One region of the Pseudomonas sp. GW821-FHT07B01 genome, then DNA from elsewhere that is predicted to be linked to it. Evidence: riboswitches for the same ligand, from Rfam matches in the RefSeq annotation. Region 1 holds a riboswitch; each other region holds the start of a gene.

What was found. Region 1 has a riboswitch for cobalamin ahead of cobO (cob(I)yrinic acid a,c-diamide adenosyltransferase). Riboswitches for the same ligand answer to the same signal wherever they lie in the genome.
Positions count from the first base shown of each region.
Region 2: it holds a riboswitch for cobalamin, as region 1 does, so the genes downstream of both, AC07S6_RS00060 (ABC transporter substrate-binding protein) here and cobO (cob(I)yrinic acid a,c-diamide adenosyltransferase) in region 1, are expected to answer to the same signal.
Region 3: it holds a riboswitch for cobalamin, as region 1 does, so the genes downstream of both, AC07S6_RS20665 (CbtB domain-containing protein) here and cobO (cob(I)yrinic acid a,c-diamide adenosyltransferase) in region 1, are expected to answer to the same signal.

Region 1 covers NZ_JBWKRA010000001.1:275,805-281,918, reverse strand. The annotation lists gene hda (DnaA regulatory inactivator Hda) at 48-752, shown strand; gene AC07S6_RS01315 (C40 family peptidase) at 962-1,591, shown strand; gene AC07S6_RS01310 (C40 family peptidase) at 1,736-2,275, shown strand; gene AC07S6_RS01305 (PQQ-dependent sugar dehydrogenase) at 2,399-3,712, opposite strand; cobalamin riboswitch at 3,812-4,058, shown strand; gene cobO (cob(I)yrinic acid a,c-diamide adenosyltransferase) at 4,138-4,749, shown strand; gene AC07S6_RS01295 (cobyrinic acid a,c-diamide synthase CobB) at 4,746-6,114, shown strand, end outside.
Region 2 covers NZ_JBWKRA010000001.1:9,792-15,905, reverse strand. The annotation lists gene AC07S6_RS00080 (alpha/beta hydrolase) at 1-768, shown strand, start outside; gene AC07S6_RS00075 (GNAT family N-acetyltransferase) at 758-1,249, shown strand; gene AC07S6_RS00070 (ABC transporter ATP-binding protein) at 1,693-2,457, opposite strand; gene AC07S6_RS00065 (FecCD family ABC transporter permease) at 2,454-3,458, opposite strand; gene AC07S6_RS00060 (ABC transporter substrate-binding protein) at 3,455-4,465, opposite strand; cobalamin riboswitch at 4,581-4,773, opposite strand; gene AC07S6_RS00055 (DNA/RNA non-specific endonuclease) at 4,893-5,822, opposite strand; gene AC07S6_RS00050 (M4 family metallopeptidase) at 5,959-6,114, shown strand, end outside.
Region 3 covers NZ_JBWKRA010000020.1:96,195-102,308, forward strand. The annotation lists gene AC07S6_RS20640 (SET domain-containing protein) at 1-1,147, opposite strand, end outside; gene nfuA (Fe-S biogenesis protein NfuA) at 1,361-1,945, shown strand; gene cobM (precorrin-4 C(11)-methyltransferase) at 2,062-2,808, opposite strand; gene AC07S6_RS20655 (cobalamin biosynthesis protein) at 2,878-3,270, opposite strand; gene AC07S6_RS20660 (CbtA family protein) at 3,267-3,971, opposite strand; gene AC07S6_RS20665 (CbtB domain-containing protein) at 3,983-4,171, opposite strand; cobalamin riboswitch at 4,269-4,481, opposite strand; cobalamin riboswitch at 4,523-4,722, shown strand; gene cobW (cobalamin biosynthesis protein CobW) at 4,816-5,877, shown strand; gene cobN (cobaltochelatase subunit CobN) at 5,880-6,114, shown strand, end outside.

The DNA of each region.
Region 1 (6,114 bases):
CTTTACATAGAGGCCACTAACGGTTCGATGGGAGCCGTTCAGTCAGCATGAAACCGATTCAGCTGCCCCTAGGTGTGCGTCTGCGTGATGACGCTACCTTTATCAACTACTACCCAGGCGCCAATGCCGCTGCACTCGGCTATGTGGAGCGGCTTTGCGAAGCCGACGCCGGGTGGACTGAAAGCCTGATCTATCTGTGGGGCAAGCATGGCGTGGGGCGTACCCACCTGCTGCAGGCCGCGTGCCTGCGTTTCGAGCAGACGGGCGAGCCGGCGGTCTACCTGCCCTTGGCCGAGTTGATGGACCGCGGGATCGGCATCTTCGATAACCTTGAGCAATATGAACTGGTGTGTCTCGACGACCTGCAGGCAGTGGCCGGCAAGCCGGAGTGGGAAGAGGCGCTGTTTCATCTGTTCAACCGCTTGCGCGATAGCGGCCGGCGCTTGCTGATCGCTGCGTCCACCTCGCCGCGTGAACTGCCGGTGAAGCTGGCTGACCTCAAGTCGCGCCTGACCCTGGCGTTGATCTTCCAGATGCGCCCGTTATCCGATGAGGACAAGCTGCGTGCGTTGCAACTGCGCGCTTCCCGTCGTGGCCTGCACCTGACCGACGAAGTCGGGCACTTTATCCTCACCCGTGGCACCCGCAGCATGAGCGCGCTGTTCGATTTGCTTGAGCAACTCGACCAGGCTTCCTTGCAGGCGCAAAGAAAATTGACGATCCCTTTCCTGAAAGAAACTTTGGGCTGGTAAGGCCTTGATTTCCCGTGTGTCGGCATTTTCAAGGCGTCAGAAAACCTGCGTTTGAGCCCGAGGGGCTACGCAACTGAACCGAAAAATGGAATCACGGCTTAGATGGCATAGTCGAAACGATAAGTCACATAGATCGCGATTGAATTTGCAAATCGATGTGATAGAGGGCATAGTCTCGGCTTCTTTACACATCAGCCACGGTCGTGCCCATGCTAAATCGCTTCGCACCCCTCGTGCCTCTCGCACTCGTTACCCTGTTGTTCGGTTGCGCCTCCCACCCTCAGCAGGTGGCAGAACAGCAAAAACCACAGGTTCAAAATCAGGCAAAGTTCGTTGCTGCACAGTCTGCTTCTGTTTATGAAGAAGAGGTGGCAACCGAAAAAGAACTCGCCGAGTTCTCTGACAGCAAGCCTTACCAACTGCCTCTTCTGGCCGACAGTATCCTTGAGCGCGGCATGTCCTTGATCGGTACCCGTTACCGTTTCGGCGGCACCTCTGAAGCCGGTTTTGATTGCAGTGGGTTCATTGGCTACCTGTTTCGTGAAGAAGCCGGCATGAATCTGCCGCGCTCTACACGCGAGATGATCAACGTGAATGCACCGTTGGTCGCACGCAACAACCTCAAGCCCGGTGATCTGCTTTTCTTTAGTACCAGTGGTCGCGGTCGTGTCAGCCACGCCGGTATCTACCTGGGCGATAACCAGTTTATTCACTCCAGCAGCCGCCGCAGTGGTGGTGTTCGGGTCGATAACCTGGGTGACAGCTACTGGAGCAAAACCTTCATCGAAGCCAAGCGTGCACTCGCCATGGCTCCGACTACGGTTACCGCTAGTAAGTAAAGTTAAAGTGATACTTGAAGTTTGACGTGTAAGCGCTAGAATCCCTGGACATTGTTGTCATCCGTTCGCGCGAGCTTTGCTTGCGCGTTCTGGTTTTCAACGTTCGGCAGCGAAAGCCGCATCCAGACCAGGATTGTTCTGCACATGTCGACCTCGGCCCGCCTGATGCTTATTGTTTGCGCCGCGCTGCTCAGCGCCTGCGCCAGTCGTACACCGCCGCCCGCGCCTGTCGCGGTCAAGCCTAAGCCGGTGTTCAACTATGCCACCCAGAATTTCTCGCCTGCTGCCGAAGACGTGCTCTTTCGTGCGCTGGGCCTGGTCGGCACACCTTACCGCTGGGGCGGCAACACACCGGACTCGGGGTTTGATTGCAGTGGCCTGATCGGCTTTGTATTCCGCGACGCTGCCGGCATCTCATTGCCGCGCACCACCCGTGAATTGATCGTGATGCGTGCCCAGGACGTCAGCGAACAAAACCTGCAAACCGGCGACCTGCTGTTCTTCGCTACCGGTGGTGGTTCGCGGGTCAGCCATGCGGGCATCTATGTGGGGGAGGGCCGCTTCGTACACGCGCCTCAAACCGGCGGTACGGTGAAGCTGGATACGCTATCCAAAGCGTATTGGCAGAATGCCTACCTGAGTGCCAAACGCGTGTTGCCAGGAAATCTGGCGCGTAATCCCTGAATCAATAAAACTCCAAAATGTGGGAGCGGGCTTGCCCGCGAATGCAGTGTGTCAGTCAACGGCTTAGTTGGCTGGGCCACCGTAATCGCGGGCAAGCCCGCTCCCACATTGGTATGTGGTTATTTACTTAACAGCCGACACCCGCCAAACCTTATTGCCCACATCATCGGCCACCAGCAAATCCCCCTGCTGATCTATCACCACGCCGACCGGCCGGCCCATGGCTTTCTCATTGCTATCAAGAAACCCCGTCAGCACATCCACCGGTTGCCCTTTCGGCTGGCCCCCTTCGAAGGGAACGAAAATCACCTTGTAGCCACTGTGCGGCTTGCGGTTCCAGGAACCATGCTGGCCGATAAATGCGCCATTACTGAAGGGAGCGGGCAGTTTGCTGCCCTCGGCGAAGGTCAGCCCCAGCGACGCAGTATGAGGGCCTACCGCATAGTCGGGAGCGATGGCCTTGGCGACCATGTCCAGGTTCTGCGGGGTGACACGCACATCCACATGCTGGCCGTAATAACTGAAAGGCCAGCCGTAGAAGCCGCCATCCTTGACCGAGGTGATGTAATCCGGCACCAGGTCACTGCCGATTTCATCGCGCTCGTTGACTGCCGTCCACAGCTTGCCGCTCTGTGGCTCCCACGCCATGCCGTTGGGGTTGCGCAGGCCGGAGGCAAAAATGCGGTGTTGGCCGCTGGCGCGGTCGACTTCCCAAATGGCGGCGCGGCCCTGTTCGGCTTCCAGGCCGTTTTCGCCGACGTTGCTGTTGGAGCCGACGCTCACGTACAGCTTGCTGCCGTCCTGGCTGGCCACCACATTTTTGGTCCAGTGGTGGTTCAAGGGGCCACCGGGTAAATCCACCACCTTGGTGCCTGGGGAGGTGATCGCGGTTTCACCTGGCTGATAGGGGAAGCGCAGCAACTTATCCGAATCGGCCACATATAAGTCGTTGCCCACCAGGGCCATGCCAAACGGCGAGTTGAGGTTTTCCAGGAACACCGTGCGAGTTTCTGCCACGCCATCATGGTCGGCATCGCGCAGCAAGGTAATGCGGTTCGGGCTCGGCACGCCGGCGCCAGCGCGGTCCATGACTTTTTCCATCACCCAGCCGCGCACGCCTTTGGCATCGTCCGGCTTGGGCGGTGCATTGGTCTCGGCCACCAGCACGTCGCCGTTGGGCAGCACGTAGAGCCAGCGCGGGTGGTCCAGGCCTTCGGCGAATGCGGCCACTTGGGTGCCTGCGGCCGCGATTGGCTTGGCGCCTTCGGGCCAGCCGATGGCCGGGGCGATATTGACAGTGGGGATCAGCGTCTTGTTCGGTTCCGGCAGCCGGGGCGAGGGCCCGGTGCCGTCGGCGACCTGCAGGGTTGAGCTTTCGCCGCACGCAGCGAGGCTACCGGCGAACATGATCAGTAGGGCGAGTCGGGTTTTAGGCATGGTTTTCTCCTTGATACCTGTAGGGGTAGAGAAGCACGAACGGCAGATGGTTCAAGTACAAGGCCAGCTTTAATTGACGCTCCACCCCCAACCCACTAACCTTCGCGGCTTGTTCCAGGTGCTCTGTGGCGCGCGCGTCGACAGAGTGAAACAGGGAAGCCGGTGAGTGAGCGCACTTGTACACAGTGCCGCCGCGATTCCGGCGCTGCCCCCGCAACGGTAAATGAGTCAAGACGGTGCTGTTTGCCACTGTATCGCGTGCGATATGGGAAGGCGCACCCTCGGCTGCTTGCTATCAAAAGCGCCACTCATGAGCCCGGAGACCGGCCTGGATCATCCAACAGCATCACGGTGGGCGATGCTTGGCTGTCTGTTTTTTCTTTTTCCTGCCCGCCGTTTTTGTCCAGCCCCAACGGAGAGCTGCCATGACTGATTCCCCCGACCGCGACGAACGCCACCTGGCGCGCATGCTGCGCAAAAAAGCCGTGATTGACGAGCGCATCGCCAATTCCCCCAACGAGTGCGGCCTGCTGCTGGTGCTGACCGGCAACGGCAAAGGCAAGAGCAGTTCGGCGTTCGGCATGTTGGCCCGGGCCATGGGGCATGGCATGCAATGCGGTGTGGTGCAGTTCATCAAGGGGCGTAACAGCACCGGCGAAGAATTGTTTTTCCGCCGCTTCCCCGAGCAGGTGCGCTTTCACGTGATGGGCGAAGGTTTCACCTGGGAAACCCAGGATCGCCAGCGCGATATCGCCGCTGCCGAAGCGGCTTGGGCAGTGTCCCGGGCCATGTTGAATGACCCTTCCATCGGCTTGGTGGTGCTGGATGAACTGAACATCGCCCTCAAGCACGGTTACCTTGACCTGGACCAGGTACTCAGCGACCTGCAAGCCCGCCCGCCCATGCAGCATGTGGTGGTCACCGGCCGTGGCGCCAAGCCTGAGCTGATCGAAATGGGCGACACCGTCACCGAAATGGGCATGCTCAAGCACGCGTTCCAGGCCGGTATCAAGGCACAGAAAGGCGTCGAACTTTGAATCAGCCCCGTCATTGCCCGGCCGTATTGATCGCCGCTCCGGCGTCCGGCCAGGGCAAAACCACGGTCACCGCCGCGTTGGCCCGTTTGCACCGCAACCTGGGGCGCAAGGTGCGCGTGTTCAAATGCGGGCCGGACTTTCTCGACCCGATGATCCACGAGCGTGCCAGTGGCGCGCCGGTGTACCAGTTGGACATGTGGATGGTGGGCGAGCAGGAAAGCCGCCGCCTGCTCTGGGAGGCGGCGGGGGAGGCTGACCTGATCCTCATCGAAGGCGTGATGGGCCTGTTCGACGGCACGCCTTCCAGCGCTGACCTGGCGCGGCACTTCGGTGTACCGGTGCTGGGCGTGATTGATGGCACGGCTATGGCCCAGACGTTCGGCGCCCTGGCCCTGGGGCTGGCGCGCTATCAGCCCGACCTGCCATTCGCCGGCGTGCTGGCCAACCGCGTCGGCACCCTGCGTCATGCGCAATTGCTTGAAGGCAGCCTCACTGAGGGCTTGCGTTGGTACGGCGCGTTATCCCGTGAGACCGGCATCGAACTGCCCAGCCGCCACCTGGGCCTGGTGCAAGCCAGCGAACTGAATGACCTTGATATACGCCTGGATGCCGCCGCCCAGGCGTTGGGCAGCAGTTGCGAAGTGGCCCTGCCGCCGCCGGTGACCTTTGCCGCGCCGCACGTGATCGAAACCGAACCCTTGCTGGCCGGTGTGCGGATTGCCGTGGCCCGTGACGAAGCCTTTGCCTTTACCTACGGCGCCAGCCTGGATCTGTTGCGGGCAATGGGCGCGGAGCTGAAGTTCTTCTCACCGATCCATGATCGCCAATTGCCTCAAGCTGACAGCCTCTATCTGCCCGGCGGGTATCCGGAACTGCACCACCAGGCATTGTCGGCCAATACCTCGATGCTGGGCGCAATTCGTGCTCATCACGCCGCTGGCAAGCCACTGCTCGCTGAATGTGGCGGCATGCTCTATCTGCTCGACTCCTTGACCGATGTGGGCGGTACACGCGCCGAACTGGTTGGCTTGTTGCAAGGCGATGCGGTGATGCAGAAGAAACTCGCGGCCCTGGCGCTGCAAAGTGTCGAGCTGCCGGAGGGGACCTTGCGTGGGCATACCTATCATCATTCTCTGACCAGTACCGAATGGGCGCCGATTGCCCGTGGACTTAGCCCTAACGGCGGGCGCGGTGCCGAAGCGGTTTACCGACAGGGTCGTTTGACCGCCTCCTATGTGCACTTTTATTTTCCGTCGAATCCTGGCGCGGTGGCCGCGTTGTTCGCGCCAGACCTTGAGACAGCTATCGCAGGCAAGCCAGGTCCCACAGGGGAATGCATTCCAAATGTGGGAGGGGGCTTGCCCC
Region 2 (6,114 bases), 270 kb from region 1:
CTGGCGGAACGCAAAATGCTCGGGGCGATCCCCTTGCGCATCCTGCGGCCCGCTGGCCCGCCAAGAGGCGTGGTGCTGGATATCCACGGCGGTGGCTGGGTGATCGGTAATGCGCAAATGGATGACGACCTTAACCTTGGCATGGTCAACGCGTGCGATGTGGCGGTGGTGTCGGTGGATTATCGGCTGGCGGTGGATACGCCGATCGAAGGGCTGCTGGATGATTGCCTGACGGCTGCGCGCTGGCTTTTGGCGGACTGCCCGGAGTTTGCCGGCCTGCCGGTGTTTTTTGTCGGTGAGTCGGCCGGCGGGCACCTGGCGGCGGCCACTTTGTTGGCGCTCAAGCAATGGCCCGAGTTGCTCCAGCGGGTAAGCGGCGCGGTGTTGTATTACGGCGTCTACGATTTGACCGGCACCCCCAGTGTGCGCACGGCCGGGCCGGACACCTTGTTGCTGGACGGGCCGGGCATGGTTCAGGCGCTGCGCCTGCTGACGCCGGGGATCAGCGACGAGACGCGTCGACAGCCACCGTTGTCGCCCTTGTATGGGGACTTTGAAGGGCTGCCGCCAGCGTTGATGTTCGTGGGCGAACTGGACCCGCTCAAGGATGACACCCTGCTGATTGCCGAGCGATGGGCGAAGGTTGAGGCCCATCTGTTGCCGGAAGCGGCCCACGGGTTTATTCACTTTCCGGTGGCGATGGCCGATCGCGTGTTGGCTTACGCTCGCCAATGGATAACGGCCCGTATCCTTGGCGATGAGCGTTAGTATCGAGGCGGTGCAGGCCGCTGACATTCCCCAGGTGCTGAGCTTCGCTTTGCAGGCGCGTGAGGAACTGTTTCCCACGCTCAGTGCCACCGGTGTTCCCCACGATCTGGCGCAGTTTGAAGCCATCTACCTTGAGGGCGGCGGGCGATTTTTGATTGCCCGTGCCGAAGGCCGGATCGTTGCCTCGGTGGCTTATCGGCCCTACGACGGCCGCTTCCCGCAGTTGAACTTTCAGGGGCGCAAGACGGTGGAAGTGGTGCGCCTGTATGTGCTCCCGGCAGCGCGACGCTCGGGCCTGGCGGGCCGGTTATACCGCTCGCTGCAAGCGCTGGCGCGGGCCGATGGCGTAGAGGTGATGTACCTGCACACCCATCCGTTTCTGCCCGGTGCGATTGAATTCTGGCAGCGGCAGGGGTTCGAGGTGGTGGATGTCGAGGCCGACCCGATATGGCAAACCACCCACATGCACCTGCCTCTGTAGAACCAATGTGGGAGGGGGCTTGCCCCCGATGGCGGCGCCCCCCCCCAAATCACTGACGGATTACGGGCACACCGAGCCTGGGCGAGGTGCCGAGTGGTGGGGCAAGAGCGTTTTGCTTACTTTGCCGCTTTTGCAAAGTGAGCCGCCGTCAGGGCGGCACCCTAAGTGGCCGTTACCGCAGGAATGGATATGTACACGGTCCAACTGTGTTGACTGTCAAGCCGTCTTCGCAGGCAAGCCAGCTCCCACAGTTGGATCGCGGTGCGTCAGTTAGATCAGCGTCGGCTGCCAGGCCTTCGCGGGAGCAAGCTCCCTCGCCACAGGTTTAGCGTCGTACCGAAGTTGTGTAGATACCTATGCTCATCGGGGGCAAGCCCCTCCCACATTTGGACCACAGTTGGCAGTCAGACCGTCACCAGAGCAAGATGCCCCAACCTACGGATTCAGTTGGAGCGCAGGCGCAGGATTTGCGCGCCGTCGAACGGGTCCGTCAGGTAATGCCCCTGCACCCCGAATGTCTCCTGCAAGCGCTGTGGCGTCAGCACCTCCAGCGGCGCGCCCAGCGCCACCAGTTGCCCGCGATCCAGCACGGCCAGGCGATCACAGGTCAACGCCTGGTTCAGATCATGCAGCGCAATCAAGGTGGTCACGGGCAAGCCTTGCACGCCTTTGAGGATCGCCAGTTGATGCTGGATATCCAGGTGATTGGTCGGCTCATCCAGCAATAAAATCTGCGGGCGTTGCGCCAGGGCGCGAGCGATGTGCACGCGCTGGCGTTCGCCACCCGAGAGGCTGCGCCAGGCGCGTTGGCTCAGGTGGGTGGCGTCTACGTCATGTAGGGCCTGGTGCACGATGGCGTCGTCCTCGCGTGACCACGGGCTCAACGCCGACAGCCAAGGCGTGCGGCCCAGGGCCACGGCGTCGAACACGCGGATCGCGTCGTCGGTGTCGGCCTGTTGCTCCACGACCGCCAATTGCTGCGCGATGGTGCGGCGCGACAACTCACCGAGCCGCTTGCCACCCAGGCGAACTTCGCCGCTGGCCGGCACACGCAAGCCGGCCAGCAATTTGAGCAGGGTGGATTTGCCTGAACCATTGGGCCCGACGATACCGAGGGTTTCACCCAACTGCACGTCGAGGTCAATGTCACGCAGCAACTGCGCGTCACGCACTTTGAAGCCCAGGCCGCGGCAACTGAGTACGCTCATCGGGCATTCCTCCGGCCGATCAGGATCAGCGCAAACACCGGCGCGCCCACCAATGCGGTGACCACACCCACCGGAATCACCTGGCCCTTGATCAAGGTGCGCGACAGCACGTCCGCAGCGATCAAAAACAGCGCGCCACCCAAGGCACTGGCCGGCAGCAAACGCGAATGCCCGGTGCCAAGCAACAGGCGCACCGCATGGGGAATCACCAAGCCGACAAACCCGATGGAGCCGACGATGGATACCATCACCGCCGTCACCAGCGCGGCGCAGGCCACCAGCACAAATTGCACGCGGCGCACCGGGATGCCGAGGGAGGCTGCCGAGTCGCTGCCGAAGGTGAACGCATCCAGTGCACGCCGGTGCCACAGGCACACGGCGAGCCCCACGACCGCCACCGGCACCGCCAACCACACCGACGGCCAGCGCACGCCGCTGAGGTTGCCCAGCAGCCAGAACATAATGCCGCGGGCTTGTTCGGAGCTGGCCGACTTGGTGATCAGGAACGCGGTCAGGGCATTGAACAACTGTGAACCGGCGATGCCCGCGAGGATAATCTGCCCGGTGCCGCTGGACGATCCGCTGGCTCGTGCGAGTAGAGTCACCAGCGCAAAGGCCGCCATCGCCCCCACAAACGCGCCCGCCGACAACGACACCAGGCCACCGCCCACGCCGATCAAGGCCACGAGCACCGCGCCGGTTGAAGCGCCGGCGCTGATGCCCAGCAGGTACGGGTCGGCCAGCGGGTTACGCAGCAGCGATTGCAGGATCACCCCGCACGTTGCCAACCCTGCGCCGCAAGCTGCGGCCACCAATGCACGGGTGAGGCGGTAGTTCCACACCACGCCTTCGTCGATGGGGTCCAGTGCATAGCTGGCGCCCCAGAGTTTATTGGCGAGCACCTGCAGCACCACCTGCGGTTCTATGGCGGTTTCACCGATGGCGACGCCAGCGAGCAGGGCGAGCAGCAGCAACGCCAGGGCGAGTAGGGTGCGCATCATTGGCCCAGGTGGTAGCCGTCAATGGCGGCCGCCAGTTGTTCAAGGCCTTCGAAGGTGCGCAGGCTCGCCTGCAAGGCCAGAGCGTCGAGGATGATGATGCGGTTGTTCTTCACCGCGTCCATGTTGCGGGTCACGGGGTCGCTGCGCAGGAAGGCGAGTTTCTTTTCATGGTCGTCGGCCGGGTAGCGACGGCGATCCATGCGTGCGATCACCAGGAAGGTGGGGTTGGCCTTGGCGATGGTTTCCCAGCCGACGGCAGGCCATTCTTCATCGGACTGCACCACGTTACGCAGGCCAAGGGTTTGCAGCATGAATTGCGGCACGCCTTTGTGGCCGGCTACGTAAGGGTCGCTGGCCATTTCGGCGCTGGAGAACCACACCAGTGCGCTGGCTTGCTGCAAGCCCTTGCCCTGGGCCGTGGCGACGGATTTGGCCAGGCGCGCCTTGAGTTCGTCGGTCAGTTGTTGGCCGCGATCCTGCACGTCGAAAATCTGCGCCAGTTGCTGGAGGCTCTGGTAGATCGTCTCGATGCGAAAGGGCTCTAATCGCGTGCCGTCGGCGCCGACCAGGTTGTCCTTGCCTTCGCAATCGGACGGCAACAGGTAGGTGGGGATCTTCAGTTCATGAAACTGTTCACGGGTACCGACCACGCCTTGGGGGCCCACCACCCATTCCAGCTCGGCGGCCACCAGTTGCGGGCGCTTGGCGAGTACGGCTTCGAAGCTGGGCTCGTTGTTGGCCAGGCGCTCGATGTGATCGTCCTGGGCCTTGTACTGCGCCGCCACGTTATTGAACCACAGCGAAGTGCCGACCACCTTGTCGCCCACGCCCAGGGCATACAGCATCTCGGTGGCGGCCTGGCCGATGGTGACGCTGCGGGCGGGGGCGTGCTGGAAGGTCAGGGTGCTGCCGCAGTTTTGCAGGGTCAGCGGGTACTGAGTGGGCGCGGCTTGCGCCAGGGCACACATACCCAAGCCTGCGATCAGGGCGGTAACGCGTGGCAGCATGAGGCGATCTCCTTGTGAACCGTAGGTGCAGCAGGGGAGGTACGGCTCGGAAATACGCCCATGGAGGCTGCTGATGCGCAGGGCCAGGATGTCCTTCCCGGACACCCCGCCGGTTAGTGAGTTAGCTGGGCCGGCAGGTCTCCTGACTGATGCGTCGTCGCCATGCCCCGCCTTCCCGGACGTGGTCCAGTGGCATTCAAGGGCAGGCTCGGCATCTACAGTTGCGGGGGCAGTTTCGGTTCACGTCGCGTGCGGCGTTTCGAATTCCCTGTTAGTCCCATACGGGAACCGGCGGCGGTATGGTAAGCGATCACCCCCTGTAGGAGCGAGCTTGCTCGCGAAGGTCGTCAACGATAACGCTGGGCACCTGATGCCCCGCGGCGCTTTCCTGTTCTTCGCGAGCAAGCTCGCTCCTACAAAAGAAGCGTCAGAGCCGAATATCCTGGGGGCCGCGGATCAACGCTTCGATCCGGGTGCCTGTGGCGCGCTCTTCGTTGCTGAAGCCGTCGTAGTCGGCCAGGTTGGCGAAGCGGATGCCGGTCAGTTGTTCGATCGCAATCACACTGCGCTGGTAGGTTCGAAGCGGGCCGAATACCAGGTCGAGTTGGCCCAGTTCGCGGCTCTGGTCAATCATGTAGGCGCTGGCGGAAGGCTTGCCATCGTCGCTGAGGTAGGCCACTACTTTCCAGAACGCCTTGGGGATTTTCACGCCACGGTACAGTCGGTCGTCATCGGCGAACACTGGCCCGGTAAACACCGTGGCCCGGGCTTTCCAGCGCTGGGTGTTGTCGAGGATGTAGTCTTCGAGCTCCAGCCAGGTCTTCTGGTTGAAGCCGCTCATTTGGGGTGAGCAATTGGTGAAGTGAAAGGTGTCGAAGTTGGCGGTGTTGGCCTCGTCGCCCCAGTTGGGGTCCTGGCGCCGCACCAGGTGGCCGCGGTCCAGGCCATTGCCGGCATAAAGGTCTTCACCTACCTGCGCATCCAGGGGCAGGCGACCATCGTAGGCCCAGGTGTCGTTGCTGCGCGTGATGTCCACATGCTTGGCGCCATCGATATTCACCCCCACGTACAGCGCCAGTCGTCGAGCGCGCGACATTGTGATGGAGAAGTGCGTGTAGTCCAGGCGCTGGGGTTGCACATCGCCCGCCAGTGGCTGGTCAACCGTGGGCCATGGCACCACGAAGTCGCTGAGGAAGTCGTCGGCATAGCCCGCGCGGTTTTTGAGGTCCTTGGCCGCGGTGACGCGCGGCGTCGCGGCTCTGGCTTCCAGCAGGGTGGGGCTGGCCGCGACCAATGGGCGCAGGTCGGCAAGCCTTGGGCGGTGGGAAAGGTCGATGTTGGCTGCGCGGGCGGGCATGGGCATGTTCCTTATGGGCCTGGGATAAACACCACTGAAACACAAAACCATGACAATTTGGCCCAGGTGGCGAACTCAGGACTATCCTGAAAACCGTTACCCGGACGTTCATCACACGCCAAAAAGGAGCCAGCTCATGTGTGTTCGCCAACCGCGCAACCCGATTTTTTGCCTGATCCCGCCGTACATGTTCGACCAGATCGCCCGCCACGGTGACAAAGCCCAACGGGAAGTTGCACTACGCACGCGTGCCAAGGACAGCACGTTTCGCTCGTTGCGCATGGTCGCGGTA
Region 3 (6,114 bases), on a different contig from region 1:
GAAAGCCGCTTCTGAAATTGACCCAGGTACTGGTGGCAGCGTAGGGCAGGTCATCGGGAATATCGGCCACCCAGACTTCGCTGGCAACATTGGCCTTGAGGACGCACACCGCCAATTGTGCCGCGTCAGCGCTGATCGACAAGCTATGTTCATAGCGGCTGATCAAGGATTGGCGGACCGACGAATAAGACGCGCCAGGCGCGATGAATAGTTTCAATTCGTTGTCGATCAGCGAGTCGGTGCTGGGAATGATCGTCAGCCACAACGCGCGCCACAGTAATTTCACCCGTACCGGGTCTGGGCAGATTTCGTCCTTCTGGCTGCCATACCAGTCCAAGGCCTTGGCAATCCGTTCGCCCAGTGCCAGGTTATCGGGGCTATTGAGCACTTGCTCGAGCAGCGCGGTGGGGGTGGTGGTGAGCATGTCCTGTTGTGAGGCGGTAAATGTTTCGGGCAATACATGACGGAACAGCGATTGACGGGTTTGTGTTTCGATCTGGCGGATAATCTCCTTGATTTTCTGGTCGGCAGGCGCATCCAGCAAGTGCTGCAAATCGCTGAGGTTGCCTTCGTGTCCGAGTTTTTTCAGGGTGTGATGTTCCTGCAAGACAGCGAGAACCGCTTTCCACTGCTCGCGGGTTTTGGGCTGTGCCGGGATGATCGAGTAATACTTGAGCACCAGATCAAACCGCACCGAACCGTCGCTTTTGAGGCCGTTACCCACACGCCGGTTGATATCCAGCAACACGTCGGCGTCGATGTACCAATAGGTGGGCATATGGCGCAGGATGACCGAATGGTCGGCAATGCTGAACGTTTCGGCAGGGTCGGGTATCGGTGAGCGCGTGCTGCTGAACAAGGTGGAGAGCAGGTCGTAAAGGAAGTCCCGGCCGATAATGGAATCATCCGGTTCGGGCTTTTCCCGCAGGAAGCGCTGAAAGTCTTCATCGGCTTCCAGCTTTGCCAAGACTCGAAAGGCTTCCTTGCACTCGCGATGCAGTTCGCTGTTGTGCGGGGGGCAGTAGTACACCTCGGCGGCGGATGCCGTCAGCGAGCCTTGTGTCGTCACGAAATCAATCAGATGGTCCAAATGCACTTGCTGTTCCGGCAAGCCCTTGAAATAGAAGCTCTGCAATGCGTTATTCATTCAATCCTCACAATCCGTAGTCGAAGAGGATTCACTCTATTGAGCCGGGGTTTGCGGGGGGGCTATATAGGTAGGCACAGGTTTTCGCAGAAATGGCCAGGTGTCACGATGCGTCAGGCCAACAGGAACAGGTCTTTCCCGACAAAAATACTCGGACTTTGTACCTGCGTAATAATTTGGCGTAAACTGCGGGCAAGCCTGTGAGGAGTTTCCATGACTGCCATAACCATTACCGACGCCGCCCACGATTACCTGGCTGACCTGCTGTCCAAGCAGAACACCCCGGGTATCGGCATCCGCGTCTTTATCACCCAGCCCGGCACCCAGTATGCCGAGACTTGCATTGCCTACTGCAAGCCCGGCGAAGAGAAGCCTGAAGACACCGCCCTGGGGCTCAAAAGCTTCACCGCGTACATCGATGCCTTCAGCGAAGCCTTCCTGGACGACGCCGTGGTCGACTACGCCACCGACCGTATGGGCGGCCAGTTGACCATCAAGGCCCCCAACGCCAAGGTGCCGAACGTCAACGCCGACAGCCCGGTCAATGAGCGTATCAACTACTACCTGCAAACCGAGATCAACCCGGGGCTGGCCAGCCATGGCGGCCAGGTGAGCCTGATCGACGTGGTGGATGACGGTATCGCCGTACTGAAGTTCGGCGGCGGCTGCCAGGGCTGCGGCCAGGCGGACGTGACCTTGCGTGAGGGCATCGAGCGCACGCTGCTGGAACGTATTCCTGAACTCAAGGGTGTACGTGACGTGACTGACCACACGCAGAAAGAAAACGCCTACTACTGAGTAAGGTGTTCACTGCGAACAAAAAAACGGCGCCCGTGAGCGCCGTTTTTTTATTATTTAAATTCATAGAGTTGCAAAATATATCTGATAAAGCAGATCAAGTGTGGGAGCTGGCTTCAGGGGCGATAGAGGTGCGCATGCCCTGCGCGGTACAGCGACGACTCGCTGAAACTGTCACTGGACAACACCCGGCCCACCACAATCAACGCTGTCCGCCGAAACCCCTTGGCCGCGACTTTCTCGGCAATGTCACTCAGCGTGCCCAACACCCACTCCTGATCCGGCCAGGTGGCACGGTGTACCACGGCAATCGGGCAGTCTGCGCCATAGTGCGGCAGCAGCTCGGCAACGATTTTCTCCAGATGATTGACCCCCAGATGAATCGCCATCGTGGTGCCATGCCGCGCCAGGCTGTCGAAGTCTTCACCGGGGGGCATGCGGGTTTTATCGGCGTAACGGGTCAGGATCACGCTTTGGGCGATGTCCGGCAGGGTCAGTTCGGTCTCCAGCAGGGCCGCGCACGCGGCGACCGCCGTGACCCCTGGAATGATCTGGAAAGGGATGCCCAGCTCACGCAAATGGCGTATTTGTTCACCAATCGCCCCATACAGGCTGGGATCACCGGAGTGCACCCGCGCCACATCCTGGCCTTGGGCATGGGCCGTCTTGATCAGCTCGATGATTTGTTCCAGGTGCAGCTCGGCGCTGTTGACCACCTGGAGCGCCTGATGACCTTCCAGTACGGCGGCGGGCACCAGCGAGCCGGCGTAGATGATCACCGGGCAACTGCGGATCAGCCGCTGGCCCTTGACGGTGATCAATTCCGGGTCGCCGGGGCCGGCGCCAATAAAGTAGACGGTCATGAAAAATCCTGTTGAGAAACGAGCGAGCATGAACAACGCTCATGATCGAGAGTGGCAATTATCGAGATTTTAACCGGCGCAGGCTAATGCCAGGGTCGCTTGGGTATTTTTCTTTCGCGGGATCAGCAGGCGGGCAGGGCTGTCGGACAGCTGTTCGGCCAGGGCCAGGGCGGCGCTTTCGGCCACGCCGTAACAGCCGGTGTGAGCAAAAGCCAGCGCTGAGCGATAGCTCAGCCGATGCTCATAGCCCGCCAGTTGTTCTGCGTAGAAAAATTGCAAAGGCAAGTTCAGGCACTGGGCCAGGGCCAGCATCCCGGGCTCATCGCGTTTGGGCTCAATGCTTGCCAGCGCCGTAATGTGTGAGCGCTCAATGCTGGCCTCGGCCAGGGCGCTGTCGAGCAACGCCAGCAGGCTGTGAACCTCACAGCCCCGCTGGCAGCCCAAGCCGACAACCAGGATCATGCCGAGTATTGGTCGTCGCGGTTGCGGCGGAACAACCAGGCGCTGATCAGGCCCAGGGCCAGCCAGAAAGCGACGTTGGTCAATTGCGAGGCGATCTTGAACTGCGCTTCGAGCGCCTCCGGGGCCAGCATCGAATGTACCTCAGGTTGCGGCGCGCCGATGACGTGGGGCACGGCAAGAATCGCCAGCCCAAGGCCTTTCAACAGCCAATTGCGACCGAACACGATCAGCGCCAGGCCGGCGGCGGTGGAGGCTGCGGTGCCGATCCACCAGGTCTGGCGCAGTGTCAGGTCCGCGGCCGCAGTGCCCGGCAGTTCCGGTGGCAGGCCCAGGGTGGGGGCCAGTACAAAGGTCGCGTAGCCGGCCAGGCCCCAGAGCAGGCCTTGGGCGGTGCGGGTCGGCGCACGCAGCGTGTAGAGGCCGGCGAGCATCAGTGCAAAGCCTACGGCCACCACCAGGTTGCCTCCAGTGGTGGACAACACACGCTGCCAGCCATCTTCCGGCTCCCAGGCTTGGGCATCGTGGCTGTGGGCAGCAGCGCCAGCGGCGTGCTCGTGCACCATTTCGGCGGCTGGCGGGGCTTTTTCAAAGCTTTCCGCCTGCAGGATCAGCGGTGCCACCCAGAAACTTTGCAGCAGGGTCAGCAGCAAGGCAGCCAAAAGCCCAGTGAACCCTGCGGTTTGCGCAATACGCTTGATCATGTCGGCAGCTCTCAATGGCACGGGAACGCAGCGCTGTGGCGGGTATCGTGGGCGGCGTTGTGCACCGCCTCGATATGCGAGAACCCGGCGAAATACACCAGGCACGCGCCAAGGATCGACGCACCGATGGCGGCGGTCAGGCGTTGGCTGAGGGTGGCGGTGCTAGTAGCGGTGTGCGAAGTGCTGCTGATGATCGACATGGCGCGTCCCTTTCAGGTGTCAGGGTGAAACGAGCGCATGAAAACCCCACGCGCCAGGCACGCAGGGTTCTGAACAGCGCCCGCCCACCGCGGGTTTGTTATCTGAATTTTTCGGGCCGGTCTCCGGGCTTGCGAGGGGCGGCTCTTGAAAGAGTCCTCCTGAAAGCATCGCCTTCCCATGCAAAAGCACAGTGGCCGTGACGCTTCGCTCGCTTACCGTTGCGGGGGCAGCACCGGACTGGTCATAGGTCTATGACGCACCGGTTTCCCGTTTCACCCTGTGAAGGGCACCCGAAACAAGGCGTGTAGGAGAGCATGGGCCGGGACGGTAGTCAAATGCTGCAAGCCACTGTAGCCTTGCATCTTCGAGGTTCTTCGGCCCAGGCCGAAGCTAAGAAGGGAACGCGGTTCAAGCCGCGGCTGCCCCCGCAACTGTGAAGGGTTCAGTTGACTGCCACGCCACTGCCGATAGGGCGGGAAGGCGCAGTCAGCGTTGGTCGCAAGACCTGCACACCCCAAGCCAGGAGACCTGCCTCGCAACCGATTTTCCAATTCAACCGGGCGGGGTGATCCGGTGACGAAATCCGCTGCTGCGCGCCGCCGCAGGGCCTGTCGTCCCGTATGCCCGCCCCAAAGGGCATCCGATGAAAACACTGGCCAAACTTCCCGTCACCATCGTTACCGGCTTCCTTGGCTCGGGCAAAACCACGCTGTTGCGCCATATGCTCGACAACGCCCAGGGCCGTCGCATTGCGGTGATCGTCAACGAGTTCGGCGAGCTGGGCATCGACGGTGAAATCCTCAAGCAGTGTTCTATCGGTTGCACCGAAGAAGAAGCCAATGGCCGCGTCTACGAACTGGCCAACGGTTGCCTGTGCTGCACGGTGCAGGAAGAGTTCTTTCCGGTGATGCGCGAATTGGTCGCCCGTCGCGGTGACCTGGACCATATCCTCATCGAAACCTCGGGCCTGGCCCTGCCCAAGCCGTTGGTGCAAGCCTTCCAGTGGCCGGAAATCCGCAGCGCCTGCACCGTTGACGCGGTGATCACCGTGGTCGACAGCCCGGCCGTGGCCGCCGGTACCTTTGCCGCCTTCCCGGACCAGGTCGACGCCCAGCGCAAACTTGACCCGAACCTGGACCACGAGTCGCCGTTGCATGAGTTGTTCGCCGACCAACTGGCCAGCGCCGACCTGGTGATCCTCAACAAAAGCGACCTTATCAGCGCCGAAGACCTGGCCCGCGTGCGCCTGGAAGTCGCCGAAGAACTGCCGGCCGCGGTGAAGATCATCGAAGCCAGCAGCGGTCGCCTGCCCCTGGACGTGCTGATCGGCCTGGGCGTCGGTTCCGAGGAACATATCGACGGGCGTCACAGCCATCACGACCATCACCACGAAGGTGAAGACGACCACGATCACGATGCCTTCGACTCCATCTCCATCGACTTGCCCCAAGCCGATGAGGCGCTGCTGCTCGACGCCCTGACCCAATTGGTGGTGCAGCACGGCATCCTGCGGGTGAAAGGGTTCGCCGCGATCCCCAACAAACCGATGCGCCTGCTGATCCAGGGCGTGGGCACGCGCTTTGACAAACACTTCGACCGTGCCTGGGGCGCTGACGAAGCACGCACCACGCGCCTGGTGCTGATCGGCCAGGAACTGGACGCCGCTGGCCTCGAAGCGCAATTGCGCGCTGCCCTCAGCGTTTAACCATGCACCTGCTCAGGACCCAACCCGGTGGTTTCGTCGCGGACGACAATATAGCTGACCTTGGCCAGACCCCCGCTGAACTGGTGATCCTGTGCAGCGGCGATTCCAGCCTGGCGCTGCTCGCCGAAGCCGCCCAGCAATTGCCCGAGGATTACCCCAGCCTGCGCCTGGCCAACCCGATGCAGGTGCAGAACCATGCCTCGGTCGACCTGTACGTCGACGAGGTATTGCGCCACG